4 regions of the Labilibaculum manganireducens genome follow, and region 4 is predicted to be linked to each of the others. Evidence: riboswitches for the same ligand, from Rfam matches in the RefSeq annotation. Region 4 holds a riboswitch; each other region holds the start of a gene.
The links. A riboswitch is a leader RNA that binds a small molecule or an ion and turns the genes downstream of it on or off. The one in region 4 is predicted to bind cobalamin.

Region 1 (5,563 bases), 690 kb from region 4:
AGCTCGGTAAACCTTTCTTTCAGGAACAGGATGAAGAAAAAGCAGCTGCTATAATGGCTCTTCAGGCTTATTTAAACGAGAAACAAAAAATCGAAAGTAATTTGACTCACAAGGAGGATTCTGCGTGGGCTGCAAAAATGAGAAATAAACTTTTTTAGCCATGATTACACTTAAAAAAAACAAGAGCTTTGTGCTTTCCGGAGATCAATCGTACAGCTTAAAAACACAAAACTATCAGGTACTTTCTTCCCGGTCAAAAAACGATAGATTTACAATAAAAGAAAAAGACAATGAATCTATCATTCAATACAAAGACAAAAATTTCATTGGTGAAATCGCTGAATTAAAACAGAATAAATGTACTGTATTAGTAAACGGAAACACCTATAACTTTACAATTGATACCGAAGCTACTTTTCAAAGAAAAGAGAAACTTCGTAAAAATAATCTCATCAAACTCAATTGTAATTTACTTGCTCCTATGCCGGGCAAAATTACAGAGGTATTAACAGCTGAAGGATGTATAGTAGAAAAAGGAAGTCCTCTGGTGTTGCTCGAAGCAATGAAAATGCAGAATCAGATATTGGCCGCGCAAGATGGTACAATATCAAAAATCCTGGTTAAAGACGGAGATAGTGTAATGTCCAATCAGGTTTTAATCGAAATAGACTAGTTTTGGCAATTAGTTACATCCCCCACCCAAAGGATATTCCTTTACGGCGGGGGATTAACCACAAACTAAAAAAACTTATATCAATTAATCAAGCTGACAAATATTACCATTTAAATCCTTGTTGGATTTAATGATCTCCTCTACCTCCAAATGAGTATAGCCTGAATAATTTACAAAAGATGAATCCAATACTTTTACCGCTGAAAACGACTGTAAAGTGTATTTGTAATCTCCTTTAAGTACTTCGCACATTTTACGAATATCGGTTTCGGAATGACACTCCCGAATTAGTGTTGTTCTAAACTCAACAGCAATCGGCGAATCTTTGAGAATAGCAATCGACTTTTTTACATTCATCAGCTGAATTTCTGTAAACTGATTGCCAACAATCCCTTTATATGCAGATAATTCGGGCACTATCTTCAAATCCATTGCCACATAATCAATCAGATTCTGCTGCATCAGGATTCTTACAAGCTTGGGATTGGTTCCATTCGTATCTAATTTTACAAATAGTCCCAATGCCTTCACTTTGCGTATAAATGCGACCAAATCTGGCTGAACAGTTGGTTCACCTCCGGTAATAACAAGAGCATCGATGAATCCCTTCGCTTTTTTTAAATAATTCAATACTTCAGTTTCATCAACTGAATCTCCCATGGGGTGATATTTCGAAATCAGCTCCCAATTGTGACAAAACCTGCATGCCATATTACAGCCTTGAGTGAAAATCACCGAAGCCATCTTTCCAGGATAATCAATTAAGCTGTTCTTTATAAATCCAGATATTTGCATTGAAATAAATTAGATTAATGAAAATTAATTTAACCTACGACCAGCTCTTCAACCTCAACATGAGCCTTTTTGTCAAATAATTTTCGCTCCTTAAATTCCTGTCTTTTGCCGTCGTTCCATTGATGTATAGGACGCAGATATCCAACAATTCTTGAGAACACTTCACATTCCGTCCGTTGACCGGAATTTGCACATTTAGGACACAATTCATGTTCTCCGTAAATGTATCCATGCTCGTGGCAAATACTAAATGTTGGAGATAAGGTAATGTATGGGAGATGGTAATTATTGGTTATTTTTTGCAGCAGCAACTTCACGGCATCAACAGAAAGCTGCTTTTCTCCAATAAAGGTATGAAATACAGTTCCTCCGGTATATTGTGTCTGCAGCTTGTCCTGCAATGTTAAAGCTTCGAATAAATCATCGGTATATGCAACCGGAAGCTGCGAAGAGTTGGTATAGTAAGGTGCCGCTCCTTTTCGAAAGTTCTCCTGATTGGCAACAATAATATCACCGTAAGTTTTGGTATCAAGCTGAGCCAAACGATAAGTTGTTCCTTCGGCCGGCGTTGCTTCCAAATTATAGATGTTACCTGTTTCCTCCTGAAAACCAACCAGTTTTTGCTTCATAAAATCAAAAATCCGAAGCGCAAAAGCATTTCCTTCTTCCGAAACCAAATCGCTTCCAATAAAATTCAGACAACACTCATTCATTCCAACAATTCCGATTGTTGAAAAATGATTTTGCCAAAATTTACCATTCTTATTTTTTAGATGACGCAAATAAAATTTTGAATAAGGGAACAAGCCTTTTTCTGTTAAATTTTCAATCATTTTTCGTTTGATCTCCAGACTATTTTTTGCCAAATTCATCAGATGCTCCAAACGCTTAAAGAATTCAGCTTCGTTACTGGCTTCGTAGCCCAAACGAGGTAAATTTACAGTTACCACTCCAACCGAACCAGTTAACGGATTCGCACCAAACAAACCGCCTCCACGTCGTGCCAGTTCACGTTTATCCAAACGCAGCCGGCAACACATACTTCGCACATCATCAGGCGACAAATCAGAATTTACAAAATTTGAAAAGTACGGAATTCCATATTTAGCGGTGATTCTCCAAATGTTTTCATACGCTGGTTTATCCCATTCAAAATCGGATGTGATATTATAAGTTGGTATCGGGAAAGAAAAAACACTTCCATTGGCATCTCCTTCTTCAATTACCTGCGCAAAAATTTTATTAAAGAGATCCATCTCAACCTGAAAATCCCCGTAAACTTCGTTCATCAATTTGCCACCAATAATTACCGGCTGATCACTCATAAATTTTGGAACATTCAAATCCATGGTCACGTTGGTAAACGGCGTTTGAAAACCTACCCGGGTAGGAACATTCATATTATAAAGAAATTCCTGAAGAGCCTGTTTAATCTGATTTTCATCCAATTGATCGTACCTTATGAAAGGAGCCAATAAGGTATCGAAATTCGAAAATGCCTGCGCTCCGGCGGCTTCTCCCTGCATGGTATAAAAGAAATTGACCACTTGTCCGAGAATGGTACGGAAATGTTTGGCCGGCCGGCTAACCAATTTGCCCGACGCGCCTTTAAAACCAGTAAGTAAAAGATCTTCCAAATCCCACCCTACACAATACACACTTAAAAATCCAAGGTCGTGAATGTGAAACGCTCCTTTTTGGTGAGCATCTCCAATTTCCTGCGGGTAAATCTTATTCAGCCAATATTGAGAACTCACAATGGTCGAAATGTGTTGATTCAATCCCTGCAGAGAATAAGAAGAATTTGCACTTTCTTTTATTCTCCAGTCCTGAAGATTCAAATAATCGTCAACCACATTTAAATTGGAAAATAATTCCTTGGTATCGCGAGCCAATTCATGTTGTTTCCGGTATAAAATAAATGCCTTCGCAACTTCAAACAAATCATATCTGAATAGAGTTTTCTCTACCAAATCCTGAATTTCTTCTACATTGGGAATTCCCGAAAAATCAATCTCTTTCATGACCTGACTGACACAAAATTCGATTAGTTCAACGCGTTCTTCACCTACTGCCTGAAATGCTTTATTGATTGCACTTTTAATTTTATCAGGCTTGAATTTAACAACCTGACCGTTTCTTTTCCGAATTTGAGATTCGGATACACTACCATTCATTTTCATTCTTGTATTTTTTAATTTTTTTGAAAAAAATGATAGCTTCTGAGGAAAATATAGAATAGGAAGATACACCGAATTGTGTATCCTCATTCTCTGCCTTTCTCCCGAAAGCTACGAATAATCATTACAGGCAGGTCTTCTGGCTTGTCCTCTTTTGGTTTGCCTTCCCATTTTTGCTGAGATAAAACAGTGGCATAAAAAACCAAAAAACATGAGGACTTACAGCTGCGGGGACAGCTCACGAATTAAACGTGATTCCCTATTATTCCTTTCGGAACCTATAAATCGATACAATAGTAAGAAGAAAAAATATGATAATCAATCTGAGTTATTAACAGTTGTTGGTCAATAAGCTATAAAAGAGCAAGAACCATGGTTAATTCTTTTTTCAGGAAAGAATATCCTCAATAAGGAAAGCTCAGTAAATTGGATTTATCTACTATTATGCAAGGAAGTATTTGAGAATTCATCTTATAAATGAGATTTGAAGTGACCCAAATTTGTATCCAACTTTTTGAATTGATCTTAACGAAAAACATCACATACAAATTTGTCTAAGTATAAACTAAGCACAAAAATACATAAGAACAGGTATAATAAAACCAATTATCATTAACCAAACACCTCTTTTCTTAAATCCATTTTTCCCTTTCACCATAATAGCTCCGGAAATGGCAAAAAAGATTAATACAATAGCGTAAATAATCGCTATTGAAGAAAATCGTTTACCTGAGTTGTAATGAACGTCATTCACAAATTTGTAAACAGGTACTTTCTTAAATGTGGTTAGCTTTATTTTACCATTGTAAGGATGATATTCCCCTAATCCACCTTTAACGTAGATATTGTAAACCTCATCAGCTGGAATGACACGTGTTAATTTTGGAGCATCGCTAAAGCTTTCCCTCCAGTAAGTTTTTAACTCATCAGGTCTTAGGTTGGCTTCGGCATCCTTCTCCATTACGATTTCGCGATAAGATGGATCTTGTTCTCCTTTTTTTAGGACAAGCAAAATACCAGAAATCGCATAAATCAAAGTTAATCCTATAAATAAATAGCCAAGATCTCTATGAAGAGACCTTATGCTTTTATTCAATTTTTTACTATTCCACAATTTCATAAGAAGTTCCGTCTACAAAATAAACTGAATAAAAATTTCTATTTGCCTTTTTCATCCATTCGCGCATTTGATTAATATTTGTCATTTCTGAGGCACAATGTTCTCCCCCTTCTTCGGCATCTTCTTTAGCCTTTACTTTTGCTTCCCAATCGTTAATAAACTTTTCAGATAAACGTTTCTCTTGAAGCGTTCCTTTAACCGCAATCGTAGCTCCCGATAATTCTCTATTAAAACCATTAATCTTACCTGTTGCTTCCACTCGTAAGGAAAGTTTACCAGTTTCATCCAACAAAATAGCTCTGCGTCCTGAATGCGCACAAACGTGCTGTACCATTCCTGTAAAGAAAACCTCTTTCCCTACATTTTGCTCGGCCGTTTTCATTACCTGAGCAATAGTTTGGGGCGCAAATTCCTTACTCCCTACTTGTTTAGCTTCTTGTTTTTTATTGCTTTGATTACAAGAAACCAATACACTTAAAACAACAAATGCTGTAAATATTAACTTTTTCATTTCTAAATTGTTTAACGATTAAATATAATGTTTGCGATAAAACCATAAATACCTGTAATTGCAATCCAAACCACTGAAAACAATTGTATTTTTTGTTTCCGATATCTCGTAATGAAAACAAATACCAATGTCAGTAGTAAATTGGTTAGTAATACCCAATAAGATCCAAAATAAACCATAGGTTTGATGTATTTGGTATTGGCATTTGTAAATCCAACTGCGAATGGTAAAATAAATTTACTATAAGCAGATTCTGAAATATCCTGCTTAAATGTTACTTCATC
Region 2 (5,563 bases), 800 kb from region 4:
TATTGGAAGATAGTAGAGAAGGTGACTATCAAAATACGGAGAAGTTTGCCGGTTATATTCATCAGTCATCAGTGGAAGGAATGAAGTTGTTAACCAATCTATTGGATTGGTCGAGATCACAAACAGGGGCTATTTCGTATTACCCAACACCAATATCATTTGATCGGCTGTTTGATGAGTTAAACAGTTTTTTTGAATCAGAGCTGCAACAGTATAAAATAAAGATTGAATTCCACAATTTAATTGAAGAAGAGGTTATGGCCGATCCAGATATTCTCCGAGCAATTTTAAATAATTTAATTTCAAACGCCATTAAATACACAAATGAAGGAGGTTTGATTAGATTGGATGCGGCCAGAACAAAATCTCATGTTAATATTAAAATAAAAGACAATGGCACCGGGATGCCGCAGGAAATTATGGATGGATTGTTTGATAATTCAAAAACAACAAATAGTACTCAAGGTCTGCACAAAGAACAGGGTACAGGTTTGGGATTAAGTATTTGTTCCGAATTAATTAGAATTCACAAGGGAACAATTAAAGTGAAAAGCGAATTGGGAAAGGGAAGTACTTTCGAAATTGAGTTTCCTGGTTAAAAAGAAAGAATCATTTTAACATGATATTAGAATAAAATTCAGGAGATTTTCTATGTTTTGCGGCAGACTCGTAAGCCAATTGCGCCAAGAGCAGATAAAGAGAGAAACTGACGACGCTTCATTGATACAGGTTAAGGTTTGGGGGCTTTAATGTATTAAAAAAAGAATTATTTCAGGATTTATGAAGTGGAATTATTTTTAGTGTTGCAGTGAAGTATAAGATAGGTCAATAAGCTTATTTTTAGGCGTTTGGGTGGGGTGTTATTTATTTCATGAAAATACAATCGATTAAGCTATTTGGTGAAAATTGAATACCAATGTTGTTTTTTTTATAACTTGCGTATGTAGTTTGTGTTAATTCAACCTTAATATTGAGCTGCAACGGACAAATAAAACCATGATGAAACAGTATAAAAGTTTAACTTTTCCTGCACTTTTTTCGGAAACGGCAGCGAAATTCGGCAACTGTAATGCAATGGCCCTTGTTGGGCAAACTCCCTTTACTTATAACGAGGTTTATGCAAATATTCAAGCCCTGCTTGCTTTTTTTGAGAAGTTGGGAATTAAACCAGGTGATAAAATTGCTCTGTTGAGTACGAACATGCCTAATTGGGGCATGGCCTACTATGCAACAACTTTTATGGGTGCAGTTGTTGTTCCAATGTTACCTGATTTTAGTCAGTTTGAGATTGAAAATATTTTAAGCCATTCTGAAGCAAAAGCTGTTTTTGTTTCGACAGGTTTGCGCTCTAAAATTGAAAACCTTAAAATTGAAACCTTACAATCGATTATTGCGATTGAAGATTTCAATTTAATTCATACAAATGAATCTTCACCGAAATTTGATCTTTCTGAAAAACCAAAGCAGGATTATCAGGTTTGTGAGGATGATATGGCTGCAATTATTTATACGTCTGGAACAACAGGCAACTCTAAGGGGGTTATGTTGTCTCATAAAAATATCTGCTCCAATGCTATTCTGTCAAAAACAATCCATCCTATAGATGAAACGGATCGTTTTCTTTCAATTTTACCTTTGTCGCACACCTATGAAAATACTTTGGGATATGTGATTCCTATGATTGCCGGTTCCTGTATCTATTATTTAGGAAAAGCTCCCGTGCCTTCATTGTTATTGTCAGCATTTAAAGAAGTGCGGCCAACCATCATGTTTTCGGTTCCATTGATTATCGAGAAGATTTACAGGAGTAAAATTTTACCGTCGATTAATGGGAAAGCCATTACCAAATATTTATATAAAATTCCGTTTTTCCGCAAGAAGCTGAACGCAATTGCCGGAAAAAAATTAATGGAAACCTTTGGTGGTAAATTAACTTTTTTTGGTATCGGCGGAGCTAAATTGAACTCTAAGGTTGAACTGTTTTTGCGTGAAGCAAAGTTTCCCTATGCTATTGGTTATGGATTAACTGAAACGGCACCATTAATTGCAGGATGTGGTCCCGCAATTACTAAATTTCAATCTACAGGGCCTGCTTTAGTCGGAGTTGAGCTGAAAATCAATAATCCTGATCCTGTTACTCAAATTGGAGAAGTATGGGCAAAGGGTGATAATGTGATGATGGGTTACTATAAAGAGCCGGAAAAAACCAAGGAGGTTTTAACAGAAGATGGCTGGTTTAAAACCGGCGACTTGGCAAAAATGGATAAAGACAATTATTTATATATCGAAGGTCGATTGAAAAATATGATTGTTGGATCAAGCGGAGAAAACATTTATCCGGAAGAAATAGAATCGGTAATCAATAACTTTAAACATGTAATAGAGTCTGTAGTTATTGAACAGAAAGGAAAATTGGTTGCAATGGTTCATTTTAATTATGAGGAATTGGAACAGCAATATCAACATCTTAAAAAAGAGGTGGGGAATTATGTCGATGACACTGTTGATGAGTTAATGAAGGAATTACAGGTTTATGTGAATTCACGTGTAAATAAATTTTCGCAGGTTCAGTTAGTGATCGCCCAAATTGACCCATTTCAAAAAACGGCAACGCATAAAATAAAGCGGTTTTTATATCATTAGAAACAAAAAAGACTATTAAGAATAAATTTCACCCCAAATGTTACACCTAACATTTGGGGTGTTTTTTTTATGATCTGAAAATTTCTTGTTCTTTATGTTTTTAGACAGAAATAAGATCTTACTGTAATTGTTATTTAGATGATAATCAGTGTTTAATGGTGGATGATTTGCTTTGGTTTTTTACATTCATAAAATAGATTGTTAGTATCTTGAATTAATATTGATACATTTGTTTCGCGATTTGGCAATATCATATCACTTGATGTAATATTAAAGAGGGAATCCGGTTTGAGTCCGGAACTGTACCCGCAGCTGTAATCTCTATACCAAACTCGGTTGCATGATGCCACTGTATCTTATGGAAGATATGGGAAGGCGCAACAAGAGGGAGAAAGTCAGAAAACCTGCCTAAAAGCAATTTTGTTTAATCGACACTTTCGGGACTAAAAGTAAGATTATGAAGAAAATTACTAAATGTGTGCCTACATGGCATATTATGCGTGGTTCATTATTGCGGAACCAATTTTCCAATTTTAAATCAGTGCAAGATGGCTCTCTGTTCATCTCGTTTTTTGATAAAACGAACTGGTTGAATTTCCAATCAATTAAAGAAGTGATGGTTGAAAAATGCCATTTGCAAAAAATTAATTTTTGGAGTCAGTTTCTATTCCCAATTAATACAATTTAATAATTCAGCTTGTTGTTCGCAACAGGTTAGAATTGATGTACTATAAATTAAAGGCAAACATCCGTTTGAATGCTTTAAAAATAAGATAACATGATAAGTGAAAGAGGTAAAGTGTTTGGAGTGGCCTTAGGTCCGGGAGACCCTGAGTTAATTACGGTGAAAGCTTTGAACTGTTTGAAGAAATCAGAGAAGATTTACTATCCGGCAACGCAATCATCAAAAGGGAATCAGGATAGTTTTTCATTGGTGATTTTGAAACAACTGGATGTAGAAGAGAACAAGTTTGTGCCCATTACAGTGCCGATGAGCAAGGATCGATCGGCGGCCGAAAAAGCATATGCAGATTTGTTTCGGAAAGTGCAGAAGGATGTTAAGGAAGGCAAACAGGTAGCAGTGGTGAGCGAAGGAGATATTTCATTTTTCAGCACATTTTCCTATTTACTTGAAGATTTCAGGAAGAATAGTGTCGATTTTGAGATGATTCCGGGAGTTCCGGCTTTTATTTTGGGAGGATCAGCAGGAAAACTGGCATTGGCAACTCAGAACGATAAATTATTAATAGCTCCGGACATAGAGAATGAAGAGGAACTGAAATCTTTGCTGGAGCAGAACCAAACTGTCGTTTTGATGAAGTTATCAATGGTTCGTGATTGGATTAAAGTGTTCATTCAAAATAGTGATCTGAAGTTCTTTTACGGTGAATATTTAGGAACTCAAAAGCAGTTTACCTGCACCGATATGGAAAGTTTGAAGGACAGGAAGATTCCATACTTCGCCATTTTAATTTTTTACGGAAATAAATAATATATCATGCCAAATAGATTAGGAAAAATAACCGTTGCAGGCCTTGGACCAGGAAGTCCGGATCTGTTTTTAAATCCTGCAATAGATGCAATAAGAGAAGCCGATGTGGTGATTGGATACAAATATTATTTTCAGTTCATAGAATCATTTCTGAAAGAAGGAACAGAATGCATGGATACGGGAATGCGTCAGGAAGTGCAGCGCGCCGAAAAGGCATTTGAATTGGCTGAAACAGGGAAAGATGTTGTTGTGATCAGCTCTGGCGATGCCGGTATTTACGGAATGGCATCGCTTGTTTTCGAGATGGCTGAGAAAACACAATCGAAAGTAGAGCTAAAAGTTATACCTGGGATTTCTGCTTTTCAGGCTGCGGCTGCAAAATTGGGCGCACCGTTAAGTCACGATTTGGTGATTCTTTCCTTGTCGGATTTACTCACCAGTTATGCTTTGATCGAGAAGAGAATAAAGGCAGCTGCTATGGGCGATTTCGTAACTGCAATTTACAATCCCAAAAGCAATAAAAGATATTGGCAATTGTATCGCTTACGCGAACTGTTTTTAGAGGAGAGAGAAGATACTACACCAGTTGCTGTTGTACGCCAGGTGGCTCGTGCCGAGGAACAAATTACCTTGACAAACCTACGCGATTTTGATCCTGAAATGGCAGACATGTTTTCACTGGTGATTGTTGGGAATTCACAAAGCTATATTTCAGGTGATCGGTTTATTACACCACGAGGATACTATAATAAAGAGGAGCAGGAGGGAAGACCGGGTCCTTTGATTATGCAGGAAAGCTTTCGAACCATTGCTGCAGAATTGAAAGAAATGGATTTGCCCTTGGAAACGAAATGGATTCTTTTGCATTGCATTCATACTTCGGCAGACTTTGAATTGGCTGAGATTTTGAAAGTACAGAACAATGCAGCTCCAAAATTAAATGAATACCTCCAAAAAGGAGGTGTAATTATTACCGATGTTACTATGGTTCAGTCGGGAATTCGCAAGAAAGCCTGCGATAGAATGGGCGTTGAGATCAAATGTTATTTGCACGATCCCCGCACCATGGAATTGTCCGAAAAACATGGCATCACCCGTACTCAGGCGGGAATTCGTTTGGCAGCAGAGGAGCATCCGGATGCATTGTATGTGTTTGGAAATGCGCCAACAGCCTTGATCGAATTAACTGACTTAATGAGAAGTAAAAACATTCTACCAGCCGGAATCATAGCTGCTCCGGTTGGATTTGTGAATGTGAAGGAATCAAAACACAGAGTGAAGAGTTTTACAGATTTACCTGCTGTTATTATTGAAGGACGAAAAGGTGGTTCAACATTGGCTGCAACCATTGTGAATGCCATCTTAAGCTTGGAAGACGCTTACGATTTAAAACCCGGGAGAGATGTTTAATTTTTACATCATTGGAAT
Region 3 (5,563 bases), 680 kb from region 4:
TTGCCCAAATTAAGTTGAATGTATTTAAAATTTGATTCTACCGATACTCCATAAAGAATATCTCCTTTTTCAAGAATTGTTTCGGAATCGGCAGCTATAAAATCATCGTTTCGTTTAATTCTTGAGAGAACAAAATTATTACTGCAGGTATCTTTCAGAAAAAGTATGCTTTTGCCAAAAAGGTTTTGGTTGGTAATCTCAACGTTTATGGCAATTGGCTTTCCATCGAGGCCGGTAATTTCCTTATTGTATCGTTCTTCTTCCTGTTTTACATTGATTTTGAAAATTACACGCAGTAATATCATGCTAATAATAATTCCAAAAATTCCGAACGGATAAGCAACAGCATAGCCCATGCCCGTAATTTCGATATTTTCGCTTGCGCCCATAACATCGCCAATGGTTTGCTGAGCAGCACCTAAACTGGGAGTATTGGTTACAGCTCCGCACATAATTCCGGTGATCACGGAAGTGGGAACATCGAAAATAAATTTTATGGTAACTGCAATAAAGAAACCTGAAATAACAATTCCTGAAGCGAGCAGGTTAATCTTTAATCCATTATTTTTAAGCGAAGTGATAAAGCGGGGACCTACCTCTAAACCAATTGAATACACAAATAGAATTAAGCCAAACTCTTTAATGAAGTGCAATACGTGAGCATCGGTTGCAGCACCCAAATGCCCAATTAACAGACCGGAAAACAGTATGCCTGCAATGCCAAGTTTAATTCTGAGAAACGATAGTTTTCCAAATAGAATACCTAAAACAGCGGCCAAACAAATGATGACAATTGTAGATGCTGTTCCTGGTGTAGTTAATAGTTCTATAATGTTCATGTTGAATTATTGGTGTTTTAAACGATATGATCTCAGAAGAAGATCATTTTTTAGTGAGAAATAAAGGGATATGAAACGTCCATGTCAAAGCGATTTTGACACACAGAGAGATGATTATCTCAGCATGGTAAGTTCCATATGGCAACTTAAAAACAAATTATAATCATATGAAAAGAGCCGGAACTCCCATCTATCTTGATACGAAGTCAGGATATTATGAATTGGCAAATGAAAGTGCCGGCTCAATTTTATTGATTTAGAGGCTAGTCAGGAATCAATAAGGAATCTTATAAACTTTTTGAAATGGGAAGTGAATATTTTTTCCGGAATAATTAGTTGCAAAGCCAAAATACATGTTGTGTTCGGTCTTTACTGCTTTCTCCATTTCGCGAGGAGTGCTGCTTACTTTTTGCATAACAATACATTTTAAATGGTAAAACTGTATGCTTTGCGTCAATCAATAAAAAACAGGAATAATAAAATTAAAAAGGAACTTTTAATTCACCAGCGAGTCCTGATTTTTAGCTTTATGTCGCGAAAGCATCAATCTAATTAAATAAGACAGGTCTCCTGGCTTTTCCATTTGCAACGCCTTCCCATTCCTGATATTGGAACAGTGGCTTGATGTTGCAAACTGTATTGGAATTACAGTTGCGCGTCAGCTCACGATTTTAACGTGATTCCCTATTAAACCCTTTTTACGGGGTATCTTAATTATTTTCGGAAGCAAAGTTATTAAAAAAAGTATCTAAAAAACAAATTTAAATTTCCTTTAAGTTGAATCAATTTGATTTTACGGACATAAAAAGGAGAGAAGTAAAGAAACTGATCGTTTACAGAGGTATGGATTTTACAAGTAATCAATTGCTGAAGTTAACTTGATTCTCTGGGATGTTGATTAAAATATTAAAGCCTTAATTGGCTTGTAATGGGAGCTGTAGGCTGTGTTACTTATTCGCGTTAACTTGCATATCTATGCTGTGAAACACTTCTGGTTTGTTTGCCCCGAATGCGATATCTTAAATATATATAATACATTTGCATCGATTTTGGTGTTCTGCTCAGGCTATCGTCTGAGGGAATGAAAAGGGAATCCGGTGAAAATCCGGAACAGTACCCGCTACTGTAAATCTCATTTTGCCATGTGCAAAATATGGTTTTTACACCGCAAGCCACTCTCAGAAATGGGGGGAAGGCTGTAAAAACTGAGATAAGTCAGGAGACCTGCCAAGTCGTAACTAAAGAACATTTTGCTTCCGGGAATCGAAGTATATGTATTGAACTTACGCGCGTGTTCAGTATTTATTATTCCAATTTCTTTGTTTGTGTAAACATTTGGCAGCAAGATGTGATGTTTTAAAATTTAAAAAACAAAACGATCATGCAGTTTAAAAATTACATTCTGATTGGCCTTTTTATATTGGTAAGTCAGAGTTTAGTTGCTCAAGTGGGGACATTGTCCGGAGCAGTCACAGAAAAGGACGGGACAAATCCTTTAATTGGTGCCAACGTTTATTTCCATGGAACAACCATAGGAGCCGCTACCAACAGCGATGGTATTATTCGTTTCGAAACTTAAAGGTGGGAGAGTACGAAATTGTTGTTTCCTATTCGGGATATGGAAGAAAAAAAGAAATTATAGAAATTAAGGAAGGAGCAAATGCTCTTGATTTTCAGTTGAATAAATCCGAGAGAGAATTGGGCGAAGTGGTAGTTACAGGTACCGGTACACCGCATCATTTAAAAAGTGCTCCCGTTCAAACCGAACTAATCAGCAGCAAGATGGTGAAGGCTGTTTCGGCATCGGGATTTGATGATTTAATGACTGGAATTAGTCCATCATTTGATTTTAGTCCGGGCAGTATGGGGGCTTTTATGCAGTTAAACGGATTAAGCAATGATTACATTTTGGTACTTGTTGATGGAAAAAGAATGTACGGAGATGTTGGAGGCCAGAATGACATCAACCGCATTAATCCTGATAATATTGAACGAATTGAAGTGGTTAAAGGTGCATCTTCATCATTGTATGGATCGGAAGCCATTGCAGGTGTAATTAATGTGATAACCAAAAAATCGAAACGAAAAATCTACGCTGAAAGCAATTCCCGATTAAGTGAACATGGAAACAGACAGTACTTCAACAAAGTAGGTTTGAATTTAGGACGTTTTTCATCTCTTACAACTTATTCAAGAAAGGAATCGGACGGGTGGCAGCTAAGCAAGTTCGAAATTGACGATGATATGGATAATGATGATCCATCGGATGATGTACTTGTTGTTACAGATGCTAAACAAGTGAATGCCTTCGAGGATTACGCCATCAGTCAGCGCTTTGATTTTGCCGCAACCAATAAACTAAGCGTATATGCAATGGGATCGAAATACGAGAAAGATGTATTGCAGCCAATTACAGTAAAAAAATATGGTTATTACTACAACGATTTTTCTTATTCGGCAGGAGCCAAGTACCTAATTAATAAGAAGGACTACATCGCTTTAGATTTTAATTCTGATCAATTTAAATACTATTACAAGTACAATCAGAATGATATATCTTCAAAATCAGGGAAAACCCTTCATTCAATAAGAGAAAAAGTTCTTAATACGGATCAAAAACGCGAAGATGTAAATCTAAAATACGTTTTTAGTCTAAAAAAGACGCATCAATTTACATTGGGTGGCGAATACGTAAACGAAAGCCTGAAATCGGAAGGTCGGTTGGTAAATGCCAAAGAAGATGCTTATACCCTTTCTGCATTTGCTCAGGATGAGATCAAACTAATTAAGAACCTCTCTTTGGTAGCTGGTGTTCGTTACGTAAAGCACAAAGAATTTGGGAATGATTTTACACCCAAATTATCCACACTTTACAAATTCAACAATTTTAATTTTAGAGCAACATATGCAAAAGGTTTTAAGGCTCCAACATTAAAAGAGTTGTATTACCATTACGAAAAACCAGGGAATCTCTACTTGGGAAATACTGATCTTGATGCGCAAAAATCTGATTATTATTCTTTTTCGGCAGAATACATTGTTTCAAAATTATCGTTTAGCTTATCGGCCTATCAAAATAGTGTTGATGATATGATTGCCTACCAAACAGTTGAAACAAGTGCTGCAGATAAAGCCGATGGAATTAAAAAAACACGTCAGCACTACAACATTGGAGAAACAAAATCAAAAGGAATCGATTTCCTTTTTAATGTGAAAGTTGGCGGAGGCTTTACTCTTGGCGGGGGATACTCCTATGTAGATGCTATGAATGAGACAGATGACATTCGTTTGGAAAATGTGGCTCAAAATTATGCCAATTTCCGTTTGCTGTATGACAGAAACTGGAAAGATTATGCTTTAAACGTAAGCTTGATTGGCAGAATTCAGGATGAGAAATTTTATGAAGGTGAAAAAAATGCCGACGGGTACAATTTATGGAAACTAACAACCTCACATCGGTTTACAAGTGCAGGAACATCTCTTGAAATAACTGCCGGAGTTGATAATATTTTCGACTACGTAGATGACAGTCCTTACGGATCTCATTACGGCACTTTAAATCCGGGACGAACCGTATTTATTGGCTGTAACATCAAGTTTGCAAAATAGAATACACATTTATCTGCATAAGGCAAATTCCCTGAACTGTTTAAAAATTAGAAATTCCTGATCAGGGGATTTGCTCTTTGCCAATTTTGATACCCTAACATGAGCAGATTTAAAAATATTACCCTCCAAATTCACAATCTATCAGGAAGTGTACTCAGCCTGATGTTTGTGATTTGGTTTTTATCAGGTTTTGTCCTGATTTTCGCAGGTTTTCCTCATGCTTCAAAAGAGGAAAGGTTTCTGCATCTGTCTTTTTTAACAAAGTCTGACTTTGATTCCATTCAAGCTCCTTCAGAGAGTTTTTCAGGTGAAATAGAATTAGAGAAAATGAATGGAAATCCGGTTTACAGAGTTTATTCCGGAAGAAAATCGCAGAAAGTATACAATGCTGTTTCTTTGAATGAAAGTGAAAAAGCAACAGAAAAAGAGGCAGTAAATTTAGCAGAGGATTTTACGGGTGCTAAGCTTCAATCAGTTGAAAAGATTGAAGAATTAGACCAGTGGATTCCTTGGGACTACTACAATCCCTTGCTTCCTGTCTACAAATGTTATTTGAATGATAAGGATCATACGCGGATTTACATTTCTGAGAAAACAGGCAGTATCATTCAGGAAACAACAAGAAAAAGCCGTTGGGCCGCACGACTGGGAGCCATTCCTCATTGGATTTATTTTAAATCGCTGCGCCTGCAAAAAGGACTTTGGTTAAAGGTGGTGGCCTGGATTTCTTTTCTGGGTATTCTGGTAAGTATTACGGGTTTAGTGGCAGGCTTTATTCGTTTGAAGAAAAGAAAGAAAAATTCTCTGTGGACAGAATTTAGTCCTTACAAAAAGTTTTGGTACAAGTGGCATCACATTACAGGTTTTCTGTTTGGCTTTTTTGTATTCACGTTTATTTTGAGTGGTTTTTTCTCTGTTGTCGATATTCCCAAAAGCCTGGTGCCGGTACATGCAAAAGTTTCTGCCGCGAAGGTATGGAATCAGAAACCTGATGCGAAACAGCATGCAGCAATATCAATGTCTGATTTATGGAATGCTGTTAAAGGTGAAAAACCGATCCGGAAAGTAGTTTGGAAAACCGTTATGAATCAAGCCTGTTTCTGGGTATACAGGGA
Region 4 (5,563 bases):
AACCGGATGACGAAGAACTTTTTCGGTAACATTGGTTCGAACCGTATACCAATTATCTTCATATCTATGACCAATATAACGCGCATTTAAACGAGTAGAAAACCCATTCAAATTGTCAAAATCAATTCCGAAATTTGCATTGTTATCGCGAACATATCTCATAGGACTGCTCTGGTTTTTATAAGTTCCATCATCTGTTTTAATACGCTCGGTTACAGCTGCATCAATAATATGAGTGTAATTAGCATATAGTTTCAAGGAATAATTGTAATCAACCAAAGCACCAAAATCATAAGATGATTCAATTTCAATTCCATCCATATCGGCAAAATTGGCATTTTTGTAAGTTTTATACTCATCACCATTGTATGCTGTGCCATCCGGGTCTACAGAATAACTAACGATCATGTTATTATGATGTGTTTTAAAATAAGTAAAATCGAAATTAAAGCCTTTCCCAAAATTCTTATATTCAAATCCAGCATCAAAAGTATTACTTTGCTCATCCTTCAAATTTGGATTTCCCTTTGTGGTTCCATATGCGGTGGTATACAATCCTGCCTTTTGAAAAGCATCAGGAGCATAAAATGCATTTCCCCAACTGGAATGAACCGCTAATCCTTTAAGAAGTTCATATTTTACACCCACATTTTGTGTAAATACATTGTATTCCTCTGTACTTGCTTCATTCCCTAATAAATCGTCCGCTTCCAATTTCAGTTTCACCAAATCATATCTTGCCCCTATGGCAATATTCAATTTTCCATTTAAAGTATTTGTATTTATCTGACCAAAAATGCCGGTCGATACATTTTTATATTTTGGAGTAGAAGGAGCTGTAACATCACCCAAAGTATTCCAATTATTGCTTTCGGAAACATCGTTTTTATTGTCGATGCCAAAAGCAATAGAGTGCTCTCCTACTTTAAAGGCATCCTGAAGAATAAAGCCGTAATTTTTATGAATACTCTCGGTATCACCATAAACTGAATTGAAAGTGGTTGTTTCCTCTTTGCTGTGAAAAGGAGATAAACTTAGCTTATGATTTCCTATTTTTCCCAGTACGTCAGCACTTGTTGTATACTTATTCATATCTTTTGAATCCATACCATACACATGCCAAAAAGAACCTGGTGTTTCAACATCATTGGCAATAAACACCGACTGATGAATATTAATCTTCCAGTTTTCATCTAAAATGAAGCCTAAACGTGCACTTGCATTCTGTCTTTCAAATTGCGAGTGCTCCATCCTCTTGCCGTAGGTCGTTGGATCCAATATTGTTTCAGCATCGCTTTTACCAAAGAAATTCTTTTTCCCAATTTTATAATCCTTTCCTTGTTTTTGGTAATTGCAGCTTACATCAAAATCCATTGATTCAGACAAAGCACCACCGGCACTTAAACTACCCGTATACGTTTCGAAGCTTCCGTAAGAAATACTTGCATTTCCGGTAATACTTTGCGTACTCTCTTTGGTAACAATATTGATTACTCCAGCCATAGCCGAAGAACCATATTGTGCTGAGAAAGGGCCTTTTAAAATTTCAACCCGTTCTACATTCGACATATCTATTGTTGCAATATTGGTAGTTCCTGCAGGTTTGCCATCAATTAAAATCACATTGTATTTGTTTGATGTAGATGGTGCAAAACCTCTCATACTTACAGCTGAAGAAATTCCTGGATATTGAATAATATCAACACCGGTAGTCTTTTTTAGCAACTCACCCATATCAACTGCAGGAGTCGCTTCAATCATTCTTCTTGTAACCACCTCAACCTTTTGAGGAAGATCCTTCATTTTTGCATTTACACGTGATGCGTTAATCTTAACTTCTGATAAATTCAGGTGTCTCACTGCCGTTGTATCTTTGGCAGGATTTGGAATCTCATCAGCTTTTACTGCAGAATTTAATAATGACAGCAATGCAAAAGCCGTTAAAAATGTTCTTTTCATGTCTTTTAAGAATAAATGAAAATAAGTTTAACTAATGCAATGCAGACAGGGAGCTAAAAGAAAATTTCACAACATGACATAAAGAACCGGTCATGGCAGATCAATCCTTGTATCAATGTTCGATAAAGTTTTCGTTCACTTGCTCTTTTTCCCGAAAGCAATGACTTAAAATTGATTGCAAAGGCAGGTCTTCTGACTTGTTCTACTTTTTGAGGCCTTCCCATTCCAAAATTGGAACAGTGGCACAGGACTTTCAAAAAGCTCTTTTTAGAACTTACAGCTACGGGTATAGTCTCGGATTTTCACCGAATTCCCTTTTCATTTCATTCCTGAATAATGAGGAATAAAATACCGAATGCGACGCAAATGTATGTAAAATATTATTCTGAGAAATCTAATTTTAGAAATTTATTTGGCAGTATTTCAGGAGACTCTATAAATGAATAAAATACAGATTTAAAATTAATCGAAAACAAGAAAAGTTCGGAGATAAGCCAGCAGTTCCTGAATGCTCCGACATTTTTTCACCTCTCCATTTCGATGAATTTCCCATTCCATAGTATCTTCGAGCAATTTCACAGAACAATTACCGGCTTCTTCGCAAGTAACCTGATAACCTTCGCGGGACAATGCCCTTTGTGTCCAGAACCCCATTACATCATTACCCAAAACCTGAATGATCTGTTTTTTCTGGTAATTCATAATGAAATTTCCTGTCTTACGATCAAAGATGAATGATTTATTATGAAATGTCTCTTCGATGCTTCCATTCAAAACCAAATCCTCAGGAGCACCAACTTTAATCGTCTGCCCCCGTGCCATCAGCCAAATAACATCTGCAGCCTGAAGTGCTAAATCCAATTCGTGGGTAGAAAGTAAAATGGCCTTATTGGTTTCCCGGGCCAAACGATGCAACAACCGCATGATGTCAACACGGTTTGGCAAATCCAAATGCGCAGTAGGTTCATCGAGCATAATTAACGGCGTATCCTGTGCCAAAGCCTTGGCGATCATCACCCGCTGCCGTTCCCCATCGCTCAACTGATTGATGAAATGATCGGCATAATGCAATAAACCGACTTGTTCCAATGCCCCTTTAATTTTATCGTTATCCTCTTCCGATAAACGTCCCATCCATGAAGTATAAGGATGCCGGCCCAAAGAAACGATATGGTAAACGGTGAGGTTTCCCACATTAATCCGCTCAGTTAAAACGATACTTAGCAATTGAGCAATCTCTTTAAAATTCCGATCACGAATAGGAATTCCTTCTACCAAGGTATATCCCGCCAAGGGCGATTGAATACCGGCAATGGTTCTCATAAGAGTCGATTTACCCGCTCCGTTCGGACCCAAAAGACAGACCATTTCGCCCCGCCTGATTGTCAGGTTGATATCTGAAAGCAAGCATAGCTGTTCCTTCTTCCCTTGTTTGTATCCAATGGAAAGATCCTGAGTTACCAGTATGTCTTTTTGTACTTCTTTAATTTCACTCATAACCCAATTCTTACCCGGCAAAAGAAGCCTTCACATTTCTACTACGCATAATCACCCAAATTACAACCGGCCCTCCAAACAATGCTGTTACCGAATTAATTGGTAATGTATTCTGATTCCCCGGTATTTGAGAAATAATGTCACAAGCAAGCATGATAGCCGCACCAATTAATATTACCGCCGGCATTAGTACTTTATGACTTGCGGTTCTGAAAATAGATCGTGCAATATGTGGCACAGCAACACCAACAAAAGCAATAGGGCCAGTAAATGCGGTTAATGTTCCGGCAATTAATGCCGTACTAATAATAACGGCTATACGAGTCTTATTAACTGATATTCCAACTCCCCGCGCATAATTCTCGCCCAACAAAAGTGCGTCCAATGGTTTTATCAGAAAAAAAGCAATGATCAAACCACTAAAAACAATGGGTACCATTACTTTCATTTCGGTCCATGTAACACCTGCCAAGCTGCCAAAAGTCCATACGATAAAACTTTGTATTTGCTCCGGATCGCTAAAATATTGCAGAATATTTACCACAGCACCGGTAATACTTCCAAACATGATTCCGATAATCAGCAGTGAAACACTATCTGATATTTTAAGAGAGGCCAAAGCAACCAGCATGAATACCAATGATGCACCAACAACAGCTGCAACCACCAATGCCCAACTACCTAAAAAAGCCGAAATAACTCCAAAAGCAACCGGCATTAAAGCTGATGCCATTACCATTAAAGCAACTCCCAAACTTGCCCCGGAACTAATTCCCAAAACGTAAGGTCCGGCCAATGGATTTCTGAAAAGTGTCTGCATCATTAAGCCTGTAACCGATAATCCGGCTCCAACAAAAATGGCAGTTAAAGCTTTCGGTAAACGAAAATTTAAAATGATGTAGTTCCATGAGTTTTTCACATCAGCACCATATAGTATTGCAAACACCTTTTTAAAAGGAATATTTACACTTCCGAATATCAAATCCAACAGGAAAACGCCACAAATGAGAAGGAACAGTATCCCAAATACGAGCGAAAACAATCTTCCATTTTTATTCAACAGCATAGCTCTCCTATTTCAATTGTTGATAGTAATACAGTTCATAATTTGGCAGCAATTCGGGATGTAAAATCTTAATCACATCTTTAAACACAACATCGGGTTGCATTACACCTGACTCAAACCAATCGTTGGCGCCGCTATCTTTCATTCTTTTGGTAGAACAAAAAACATGAGCTGTTTTATATGATCGAAATAAGGTGTAACGCTCATCCATATTTTTCATATCCTCCAAAGTTCTGCATTGTCCGGGGCCAAACCAAATATCTGCTTCTCCCTGCTTATCGAAAACAACCTCAAAACTTAATGGCATACTGCCACTGGTGCTATCAGAAAACCAACAATAATCTGCCTTTCCGTCGCGAAGGAATTGCGCTAAGTAGCTTTGTCCGCCAGGCATATACCAAATGCCTTTAAAATTATAGCCCGAAAGAATGCTTGGTTTACTCTCCACATTTTCCACCAACTTTTTCAAATCATTGTATCTCTTTTCTACAGCATTAAAATGTTTTTCAGCCTCGGCCTCCTCATTAAAAAAAGCTGCAATAAATTTTGCCCATTCAGCACGTGCCAAGGGAGAAGTTTCCATCCACTCTATATTATAAGCAACCGGCAAACCTGCTTTCATTAATTTAGTTTCCTTGTCGGTGATGTTCATAAAACCGGCAACCATTACCAATTCAGGATCCAGCTCAACAATTTTCTCGAAATTCAGACTTTCCGAATGACCTACTGCTTGTATCGTTCCATTCTGAGCCTTTTTATCCAACTCCTCATCGTAAATACGATCGCGCAAAGAAACTGCAACAATTCGATCCTGAACGTTTAAGAACTTTAAAATTCCGATTTGAGTACTCGATAGCGCGGCAATACTCCTTACAGGAACCTCTACCAACAAACCATCAGCAGGGACCTGAATATCCATTTTTTCCCCACGATTCTTCAAATAATATTTTTGGAAAATTTTGCCTTCGTTCCAAGGATCCCAAACAATCAATTCTTTTAAGCCATTGGCAAGAAGTTTAATTTGAAAGCCTTTGGCGTACT

Region 1: it holds a riboswitch for cobalamin, as region 4 does, so the genes downstream of both, ACHZAX_RS09725 (ribonucleoside triphosphate reductase) here and ACHZAX_RS07080 (TonB-dependent receptor plug domain-containing protein) in region 4, are expected to answer to the same signal.
Region 2: it holds a riboswitch for cobalamin, as region 4 does, so the genes downstream of both, ACHZAX_RS10175 (hypothetical protein) here and ACHZAX_RS07080 (TonB-dependent receptor plug domain-containing protein) in region 4, are expected to answer to the same signal.
Region 3: it holds a riboswitch for cobalamin, as region 4 does, so the genes downstream of both, ACHZAX_RS09690 (carboxypeptidase-like regulatory domain-containing protein) here and ACHZAX_RS07080 (TonB-dependent receptor plug domain-containing protein) in region 4, are expected to answer to the same signal.

The regions. Positions count from the first base shown of each region.
Region 1 is NZ_CAXXEE010000003.1:2,526,280-2,531,842, forward strand. Features, by position in the region: gene ACHZAX_RS09710 (acetyl-CoA carboxylase biotin carboxylase subunit) at 1-158, shown strand, start outside; gene ACHZAX_RS09715 (acyl-CoA carboxylase biotin carboxyl carrier protein subunit) at 161-673, shown strand; gene ACHZAX_RS09720 (anaerobic ribonucleoside-triphosphate reductase activating protein) at 758-1,468, opposite strand; gene ACHZAX_RS09725 (ribonucleoside triphosphate reductase) at 1,498-3,651, opposite strand; cobalamin riboswitch at 3,761-3,945, opposite strand; gene ACHZAX_RS09730 (PepSY-associated TM helix domain-containing protein) at 4,214-4,768, opposite strand; gene ACHZAX_RS09735 (hypothetical protein) at 4,752-5,279, opposite strand; gene ACHZAX_RS09740 (DUF4857 domain-containing protein) at 5,291-5,563, opposite strand, start outside.
Region 2 is NZ_CAXXEE010000003.1:2,633,494-2,639,056, reverse strand. Features, by position in the region: gene ACHZAX_RS10185 (tetratricopeptide repeat-containing sensor histidine kinase) at 1-599, shown strand, start outside; gene ACHZAX_RS10180 (AMP-binding protein) at 1,000-2,643, shown strand; cobalamin riboswitch at 2,869-3,069, shown strand; gene ACHZAX_RS10175 (hypothetical protein) at 3,101-3,331, shown strand; gene cobI (precorrin-2 C(20)-methyltransferase) at 3,422-4,135, shown strand; gene cobJ (precorrin-3B C(17)-methyltransferase) at 4,142-5,545, shown strand; gene cbiE (precorrin-6y C5,15-methyltransferase (decarboxylating) subunit CbiE) at 5,538-5,563, shown strand, end outside.
Region 3 is NZ_CAXXEE010000003.1:2,516,937-2,522,499, reverse strand. Features, by position in the region: gene ACHZAX_RS09700 (putative transporter) at 1-839, opposite strand, end outside; gene ACHZAX_RS09695 (hypothetical protein) at 1,114-1,254, opposite strand; cobalamin riboswitch at 1,383-1,567, opposite strand; cobalamin riboswitch at 1,873-2,085, shown strand; gene ACHZAX_RS09690 (carboxypeptidase-like regulatory domain-containing protein) at 2,221-2,418, shown strand; gene ACHZAX_RS09685 (TonB-dependent receptor) at 2,421-4,448, shown strand; gene ACHZAX_RS09680 (PepSY domain-containing protein) at 4,548-5,563, shown strand, end outside.
Region 4 is NZ_CAXXEE010000003.1:1,834,781-1,840,343, reverse strand. Features, by position in the region: gene ACHZAX_RS07080 (TonB-dependent receptor plug domain-containing protein) at 1-1,959, opposite strand, end outside; cobalamin riboswitch at 2,125-2,331, opposite strand; gene ACHZAX_RS07075 (ABC transporter ATP-binding protein) at 2,422-3,456, opposite strand; gene ACHZAX_RS07070 (iron ABC transporter permease) at 3,467-4,522, opposite strand; gene ACHZAX_RS07065 (ABC transporter substrate-binding protein) at 4,530-5,563, opposite strand, start outside.